One region of the Gluconacetobacter sp. genome, then DNA from elsewhere that is predicted to be linked to it. Evidence: predicted binding sites of a transcription regulator. Region 1 holds the regulator's gene; the other holds the start of a gene.
The links. The regulator HrcA, encoded in region 1, represses chaperone genes, less so after heat shock. The targets are predictions, from matches to a motif close to GTTNGCACTCNCNNNNNGNGAGTGCNAAC.
Positions count from the first base shown of each region.

Region 1 (4,409 bases):
CGCGGGCGCGATGGCTGATGGCGTTCTTCTCGGCCTCGGGCATCTCGGCGAAGGTCCGGGTCTCGCCTTCCGGCGTAAAGATCGGATCGTAGCCATGGCCCTGGGCGCCACGGGGCGGCCAGGCGATCTGTCCGTCGATCCGGCCTTCGAACGTGCGGAGGGTGCCGTCGGGCCACGCGAGACAGAGGACGGAGATGAACCAGGCGGACCGGTCCTCGTCGTTGCCGATGGCTTCGTGGATGCGGGCCATGGCGCCGGGGAAATCCTTGTCGGGGCCGGCCCAGCGGGCGGAATAGATCCCTGGCGCGCCGCCGAGGGCGGCGACGCAGAGGCCGGAATCGTCGGCCAGCGCCGGCAGGCCGCTGGCCCTGGCCGCCGCCACGGCCTTCAGCGCCGCGTTGCCGGTGAAGCTGTCGGCGGTTTCCTCGGGTTCGGGCAGGCCGAGCTGGCCGGCGGAGACGATGGTGATGCCATAGCCGTTCAGCAGGGCATCGAATTCCGCCAGCTTGCCCTGGTTGTGGCTGGCCAGGACCAGCCGTGTGCCGGAGGCCAGGCGGGGGGTGCTCGCCCCGCTCACGACGCGTCGCCCCGTGCGGCCAGTGCTTTGTCGACCGCAGCAAGCTGGGCGGCGAACAGATGCGCGGTGCCGCCCTGTGCCAGCCGCATCAGGGCCTCGAACTGCGCCTGCGAGAGCGGGGCCTGTTCGGCCGTGCCCTGGATCTCGACGATGCCGCCGGCCTCGGTGAGGACGAAATTGGCGTCGGCGGCGGCCGTGCTGTCCTCGTCGTAATCGAGGTCGAGCACCGCGCCGGCCCCGGTCAGGCCGCAGGAGATGGCCGCGACCTGTGCCGTCAGCGGCACGCGGGCCAGCACGCGGTTGCGCACCAGCTTCTCCAGCGCCAGCCGCAGGGCGACCCAGGCGCCGGTGATGGAGGCGCAGCGGGTGCCGCCATCGGCGTTCAGCACGTCGCAATCGACGGTGATCGAAATTTCGCCCAGGGCGGTCAGGTCGGTCACGGCGCGCAGCGAGCGGCCGATCAGGCGCTGGATTTCCTGCGTGCGGCCCGACTGCTTGCCCTTCGCGGCCTCGCGCGGGCCGCGCGTGTGGGTGGCGCGGGGCAGCATGCCGTATTCGGCGGTGACCCAGCCCTTGCCCTGGCCGCGCAGGAAGGGCGGTACGCGGGGCTCGACGCTGGCGGCGCACAGCACCTCGGTCCCGCCCATGCGGATCAGGGCCGAACCTTCGGCGTGGCGGGCGAAGCCGGTTTCGATGGAGACGGGGCGCAGCGCGTCGGCGGCGCGGCCCGAGGGGCGGGGGGTCATGGGCAAACGATACTCCGCATCGACAGGCAGGGCATTCCGGGGCGGGCCGCCGAAAACGCGGGCATAGCCCGAGCCGGGGGAGAATGGCCAGCCCGACGCTTGTCATAGCCGGCCGGAGCTTCCAGATTTATAAGGGTCAATTCCGCCGGCTTCCGCCGGCCTCGAACGTGGAGGCTTCAAGCAGGATGAATCCCGGCACCCTGTCTTCCCGTCCGGCCCTGCCACCGGGGCTGGATGCCCGTTCGGCGGCGATCCTGCGCGAGATCGTCGAACAATATGTGGAAACCGGAGAGCCCGTCGGGTCGCGCACGCTGTCGCGGCGCCTGCCGCTGCCGCTCTCGCCGGCGACCATCCGCAACGTGATGGCGGACCTGACCGAGGCCGGGCTGCTGTTTTCGCCCCATGCCTCGGCCGGTCGCCTGCCGACGGAAAAGGGGGTGCGGCTGTTCGTGGACGGGTTGCTGCAATTCGGCAGCCTGAGCGAGGACGAGCGCGAGACCATCACCAACTCGCTGGAAATGCGCGGCCGCTCGTTGCAGGACACGCTGGCCGAGGCATCGTCGATGCTGTCCGGCCTGTCCTCGGCCGCAGGGCTGGTGCTGGCGCCCAAGGGCGACGGGGCGGTGAAGCATATCGAGTTCGTCGCCCTCGGCCCTCGGCGGGCGCTGGTGATCCTGGTCGGCGCGGACGGGCAGGTGGAAAACCGGGTGATCGAGACCCCGATCGGACTGCCGCCCTCGGCGCTGGTCGAAGCGGGGAATTATCTCAACGCCCAGTTGGCCGGGCGCTCGCTGGAGGATCTGCGCACGCATGTCAGCGCGGACATGAGCGCCAATCGCAGCGAACTGCATCATCTGACCGCCGAGATCGTGGCCAGCGGGCTGGCGACCTGGAGCGACGTGGATCGCGGCGGCACGCTGTTCGTCCGCGGGCAGGCACGCCTGCTGGCCGACGTGACGGAGATCGAGCGCCTTTCCACCATCCAGATGCTGTTCGAGCGGCTGGAGGCGCAGGAGACGATGCTGCGCCTGCTGGAACTGGCGCAGGAATCGGATGGCGTGCGGATCTTCATCGGGGCCGAGAGTGGGCTGTTCGGGCTTTCCGGCACCTCGGTGGTGGTGGCCCCGGCACGGACCGACAGCAACCGGATCGTGGGGGCGATCGGGGTGATCGGCCCCACGCGCCTCAATTATGGGCGCATCATCCCGGTGGTGGATTATACTGCCCGCGTCATAGGCAGAATGCTCGGCTGAATCTCGGCCCGGACACACGCGCTGGTGGTGTGTCCGGGTCGGGATTTGGCGGCTCCATAAACGGTCGTCGTGAAAAACCGGACTGCCTTGGTGCCGCCATTTTCCTGCTTTAACTGCCGGGGTCTGGCCTTTGTTTCCGCCCTGGTGCGCATGTTTGAGGAGCGCTTTCATGCCCCGTCCCGATGCAGGCCAGGCCGGCACATTCCTGATTGGCGGCGATCTGCCCGTCGCGCGCCTGGGGTTTGGCGCCATGCGGATTACCGGGCGCGGAATCTGGGGCGATCCGCCCGACTGTGACCGCGCGCTGGACACGCTGCGCCGCGCGGCGGCCTGCGGCGTGACGCTGATCGACACCGCCGACGCCTATGGGCCTTATGTCAGCGAGGATCTGATCCGCGCCGCCCTTCATCCCTATGCCGGGCTGCATATCGCGACCAAGGGCGGGCATACGCGCCATGGGCCGGATATCTGGCGGCCGGTGGGAAACCCGGACTATCTGCGCCAGTGCGTGCTGATGAGCATGCGGCGCCTCGGGGTGGATTGCATCGATTTGTGGCAGTTGCATCGCGTGGGGCCGGATTGCACGCCGGAGACGCAGTTCGAGGTGATCGCCGCGATGCGCGCGGAAGGGCTGATCCGCCATGTCGGCCTCTCGGAAGTGCCCGTGGAGATGATCGAGCGGGCCCGGCGCTTCTTTCCGGTCGCGACGGTGCAGAACCGCTATAACCTGGTCAATCGTGCCTCGGAGGACGTGCTGGATTATTGCGCGGGGCACGGGATCGGCTTCATCCCCTGGGCGCCGCTGGCGGCGGGGTCGCTGGCCCGCGAGGGCGGCGTGCTGGACCGGGTGGCGCGCGATCTGGGGGCCACGCCGGGGCAGGTGGCGCTGGCATGGCTGCTGCGCCGCGCCCCGGTGATGCTGCCGATTCCCGGTACCGGCAGCCCCGAGCATGTCGAGGAGAATGTCGCCGCCGCCGGACTGGTGCTGGATGATGCCGTTTTCACCCGTCTGGAGCAGGAGGGGCGCGCGGAATGGCAGCGTCAGGCGGGTGGTTGACGCACCTTGCGGGGGGCGACGCCGGGGTCCGGGAATGCTAGGAGAGGCGTCCTTGCCCAGCCCCGTTCCCGCCGGTGCCCGTCGTGACGGATCTCGTTTCCTTGCCCTTCGCCCACTGGACCCTGGATGATTTTTCGTAACGGATCAGGCCGTGACGGCCGGCTGCTTGTGACTTCGCGCATTGGCGGTGATGCCGCAGACGGTGGGGCTCCCCGCCCGTCGCGACGCGGTTTCGGCCTGACGGGGCCGGGTGGCGGCCCGCGCCGGCCGCGCTTCCGGCTGGTGCGCAGGCTGCTCGGCGGGGGGGCGGCGGTGCTGCTGCTGGGCTCGCTGGCCGGCGGGATGGTCGCCTGGACCAAATACGAGCAACTGGTGGCCGACCTGCCGACGGTTGACGGGCTGCGCACCTACCAGCCGCCGGTGATGAGCCGGCTTTATTCCGGCGATGACCGGGTGATGGCGGAACTGGCGGCGGAACGGCGTATCTTCGTGCCCTATTCGGCCATTCCGGCACGGGTAAAGAATGCCGTCATCGCGACCGAAGACCAGAAATTCTATACCCATGGCGGCGTCAATCCGTTCGCGATCCTCCGCGCGGGGCTGACCGACCTGACGATGAACAAGGGGCACCGACCGATTGGTGCCTCGACGATCACGCAGCAGGTGGCGCGCATCATGCTGCTGGGCTCGAAACAGACTTTGTCGCTGGAGCGCAAGGCCAAGGAAGCCCTGCTGGCGATCCGTATCGAGCAGACCCTGTCCAAGGACAAGATCCT
Region 1 covers NZ_JBDNXE010000087.1:4,535-8,943, forward strand. Annotated here, with positions in the region: gene rdgB (RdgB/HAM1 family non-canonical purine NTP pyrophosphatase) at 1-577, opposite strand, end outside; gene rph (ribonuclease PH) at 574-1,323, opposite strand; gene hrcA (heat-inducible transcriptional repressor HrcA) at 1,509-2,576, shown strand; gene ABF821_RS14620 (aldo/keto reductase) at 2,746-3,633, shown strand; gene ABF821_RS14625 (penicillin-binding protein 1A) at 3,760-4,409, shown strand, end outside.

Region 2 (4,409 bases), on a different contig from region 1:
CACTCTCGTTCTGGAAGACGACGTTGCTTTGTCGGACGATCTGCCCGATCTGTTGCGGCGCCTGTCGGCCGATCCGCCTGCGCCGCATTTCATCCGCATGGGCGGAAATCGACGACGGCGGTCGCTGTTCGCTGGTGAGCTGTCGGAACGTTACGAAATCCGCCTTCTTCTCAGCGGATGCAGCGGTAGCCATGCCTATTGGCTCACCCCTGCCGGCGCGCGCGCCCTGCTGGCGGCATCCGGCAGGTTTGTAGAGGCGGTGGACGTTTTTCTGGACCATTACTGGAATTCGCGCGGCATTATGTATGCCGTCCAGCCATGGCCGGTCGAATTGCGTGACGATGCCAGTTCCTCGACCATCGGCGACGAGCGGTTTCGCCTGGAATGCTCCTTGAGACGCAGCGAGACCATGGTTGCCGGCCTGATGCGTTGGTGCCTACGGCAGCGACGCTCGCTGATCAGGCGGTGGTGGAGTGCGAAAACCTGCGTCGCCTGGAGTGCGAAACATGGCGGACGATCTTTAAAGCCGATGGGCGGACTTTGGCTCCGGCCGCTTTCGACCCGTCGATGGACCCGTGTCGGGTAGCGGCCGGCATCCGAACGAATGTCACATGACGGACGATATCCTGCGATTTTCGTGCATTAAAGCGTCTGAGCGAAGAAGGCCAGGCTGCGGGTGCGGGCGAGGTGGGCCGCCGGAGCGTTGAAGCTGGCGCGTTCCGGGCAGCCGAAGCCGTGCCCGGCATCCGGGTAGGTGTAGACCGGCAGGTCGGGGTGGGCGGCGCGGATGGCGGCGATGTCGGAGAGCGGGATCGAAGCGTCGGTCTCGCCGAAATGCAGTTCGACCGGGCAATGGGGCGTAAGGGTTCGCTCGGCGGCGATGCCGCCGCCATACCAGCCGACGGCCGCGCCGAACACGTTGGTGCGGCAGGCGGCCTGCCAGGCGATGGTGCCGCCCCAGCAATAGCCGATGATGCCGGTATGGGCCGGTGGCAGACCCAGTGCGTGGGCGGCGGCGGCGATGTCGCGCAGCGTGTCTTCGGGCGGGATCGCGGCGCGCAGGTCCAGGCCCTTGCGCACGCCGTCCTGGTCGTAGGGCAGTTCCACGCCGCGCTCCGCGCGGTCGAACAGGGCGGGGGCGATGACGCGGTAGCCTTCGGCGGCGAAGGAGTCGGCGACGGTGCGAATGTGGTGGTTCACGCCGAAAATCTCCTGCACCACGACCAGCGCGCGGGCGGCATCGGCCGGGCCTGCGGTGTAAGCGGAGAGCGTGTGGCCGTCGGTGGCGGTCAGGGTGATGGTCTGGCCCATGCGGCAGGTCCTTTTCTGTCCCGATCAGGGCCGGTAGAGTGACGGGATGACCGAGATCGTCAACCTGCGACAGGCGCGCAAGCGCAAGGTCCGCGCGGAGCAGGCCGCCATTGCGGCGCGCAATCGCGCGCTGCACGGCAGGACGCTGGCCGAACGCGACCGCGAGCGGCAGGAGGCCGAACGGACCCGGCGGGCGCTGGACGGCGCGCAGCTTTCCGCCGAGCCCGAGGGCGACGGGCAGGGGTGATGAACTCCTGGGGGCCGTCAGGGGCGTGCGGTCACTGTCGTGCGGTTCAATGTAACGTGAGGCATGCCGTGGCGTGGCGCAGCACCGGCGGGGAGATCGGACCCTGCTGCGCCACCCTGACCGAGTGCAGTCGCCCTTCCAGCGAGCGGGTCCAGAAATCGAGGAACCGGCGGAGTTGCGGATAGGACGGCGCCAGGTCGAGCTCCTGCCAGATATAGGTCTGGAGCAGGGTCGGGTGATCGGGCAGGCGATAGAGGATTTCGGCGGTCGTCAGGCGGTAGTCGTTGAGCTGGAGCCGCAGAGACATGGACACCTCGCTGGATCGACGGTTGGGCGTGCAAGGCCAGCCTGCTTGAGCCCGCAGGAGGATTTCAAGAAAAATTCTTTGTTCCCAAAAACTTGGCAGTCGTCGAAAGAAAGTGCTGCCAAGGCGTTGACAGGGAGGGGGTGGGCTCCTACCTCTTGCGTGGCACTCTCGCAAGGAGAGTGCTAAAGCGACGCGGCTCTGGCGCGCGTGCCAACCCGGTGGCGTTGCTTATTCAAGGGCGTTACCTTTTTTAGACGTGGAGCGATCCATAATGACGAATTTTCGGCCCCTGCATGACCGTGTGGTCGTCCGTCGCCTGACCGGCGAAGAGAAGACGGCTGGCGGCATCATCATTCCCGACACCGCCAAGGAAAAGCCGATGGAAGGCGAAGTCATCTCCGTCGGCCCCGGCGCGCGGAACGAGCAGGGACAGATCGTCGCCCTCGACGTGAAGGCGGGCGACAAGGTGCTGTTCGGCAAATGGTCGGGCACCGAGGTCAAGATCAATGGCGAGGAGCTGCTGATCATGAAGGAAAGCGACATCATGGGCGTGATCGCCTGAGGTCCTTCTACTTTCCTTTCTGATGAACGAGTTTCCTACAGGAGAATTCTGAAATGGCAGCCAAGGACGTAAAGTTCGGCGGTGAAGCACGTCAGCGCATGCTGCGGGGCGTGGACATTCTGGCCGACGCGGTGAAGGTGACCCTGGGCCCGAAGGGCCGGAACGTCGTGCTCGACAAGAGCTTCGGCGCGCCGCGCATCACGAAGGACGGTGTGTCGGTCGCCAAGGAAATCGAGCTGGCCGACAAGTTCGAGAACATGGGCGCCCAGATGGTGCGCGAAGTGGCCTCGAAGACCAACGACGTGGCCGGTGACGGCACGACGACGGCGACCGTGCTGGCGCAGGCCATCATCCGCGAGGGTGCCAAGGCCGTGGCCGCCGGCATGAACCCGATGGACCTGAAGCGCGGCATCGACAAGGCCGTCGTGGCCGTCGTCGAAGAGCTGAAGAAGAACACCAAGAAGATCACGACCCCGGCCGAGACGGCGCAGGTCGGCACGATCTCCGCCAACGGCGAGCATGAGATCGGCGAGATGATCTCGCAGGCCATGCAGAAGGTCGGCAGCGAGGGCGTCATCACGGTGGAAGAGGCCAAGGGCCTGCACACCGAGCTGGACGTCGTCGAGGGCATGCAGTTCGATCGCGGTTACATCTCCCCGTATTTCATCACGAATGCGGAAAAGATGATCGCCGATCTGGATAACCCCTACATCCTGATCCACGAGAAGAAGCTCTCGTCGCTTCAGCCGATGCTGCCGCTGCTCGAGAGCGTCGTGCAGTCGGGCCGTCCGCTGCTGATCCTGGCGGAAGATGTCGATGGCGAGGCGCTGGCGACCCTGGTCGTCAACAAGCTGCGTGGCGGCCTGAAGATCGCCGCCGTCAAGGCGCCGGGCTTCGGCGATCGTCGCAAGGCGATGCTGGAAGACATCGCGATCCTGACCGGTGGCCAGGTGATCAGCGAAGATCTGGGCATCAAGCTGGAAACCGTGACCCTGGCGATGCTGGGCCGCGCGAAGAAGGTCCGGATCGAGAAGGAAAACACCACGATCGTCGAGGGTGCCGGCGCATCCGACGACATCAAGGGTCGTTGCGCCCAGATCCGCGCGCAGATCGAGGAGACCTCCTCGGACTACGACCGCGAGAAGCTGCAGGAGCGTCTGGCGAAGCTGGCTGGTGGCGTTGCCGTCATCCGCGTCGGCGGCTCGACCGAGGTCGAGGTGAAGGAGCGCAAGGACCGCGTTGACGACGCGCTGCATGCGACCCGCGCCGCCGTCGAGGAAGGCATCGTTCCGGGTGGTGGCACCGCGCTGGCGCGTGCGTCGACCGCGCTGAGCCATCTGCACTTCCACAACGAGGACCAGCGCGTCGGTGCGGAGATCATCCGCAAGGCCCTGCAGGCTCCGCTGCGCCAGATCGCCCACAATGCGGGCGAAGACGGTGCGGTGATCGCCGGCAAGGTGCTGGAAGTCAGCGACTACAATTTCGGCTTCGACGCCCAGATCGGCGATTACAAGGATCTGGTCGCGGCCGGTATCATCGACCCGACCAAGGTTGTCCGTACCGCGCTGCAGGATGCGGCGTCGGTTGCCGGTCTGCTGATCACCACCGAAGCGATGGTGGCCGAGAAGCCGGAAAAGAAGGCCCCGCCGGCCCCCGGTGGCGGCATGGGTGGCATGGGCGACATGGATTTCTGATCCATCGAGCCTGTCGGTCCGGGCCTTGTGCCCGGACCGGAAGCCGCTTTTTCCGGCAGGAAAAGAGCCGTCCGTTCGCGGGCGGCTTTTTTTTGTTCTATTGGCCGGGGGCGATGCCCGTGTGGGCGGTGATGAAGGCCAGCAGGGCTTCCGCCGCGCGGCTGCGATAGCGCTCCTTGTGGCGGAGCCCGAAGAAGGGCCTTGGGCCGAACGAGAAGGGCGCCGCATGGAGGATACCTGCGCGGATGCCGGGGGCGACGACCAGGGAGGACAGGGCGGCAACGCCGG
Region 2 covers NZ_JBDNXE010000145.1:2,928-7,336, forward strand. Annotated here, with positions in the region: gene ABF821_RS18140 (glycosyltransferase family 25 protein) at 1-586, shown strand, start outside; gene ABF821_RS18145 (dienelactone hydrolase family protein) at 643-1,311, opposite strand; gene ABF821_RS18150 (DUF4169 family protein) at 1,358-1,558, shown strand; gene ABF821_RS18155 (usg protein) at 1,605-1,865, opposite strand; gene ABF821_RS18160 (co-chaperone GroES) at 2,137-2,427, shown strand; gene groL (chaperonin GroEL) at 2,481-4,121, shown strand; gene ABF821_RS18170 (LysR substrate-binding domain-containing protein) at 4,219-4,409, opposite strand, start outside.
Region 2: a site for HrcA is predicted at 2,024-2,052, ahead of ABF821_RS18160 (co-chaperone GroES). Genes of this name have one in related genera too.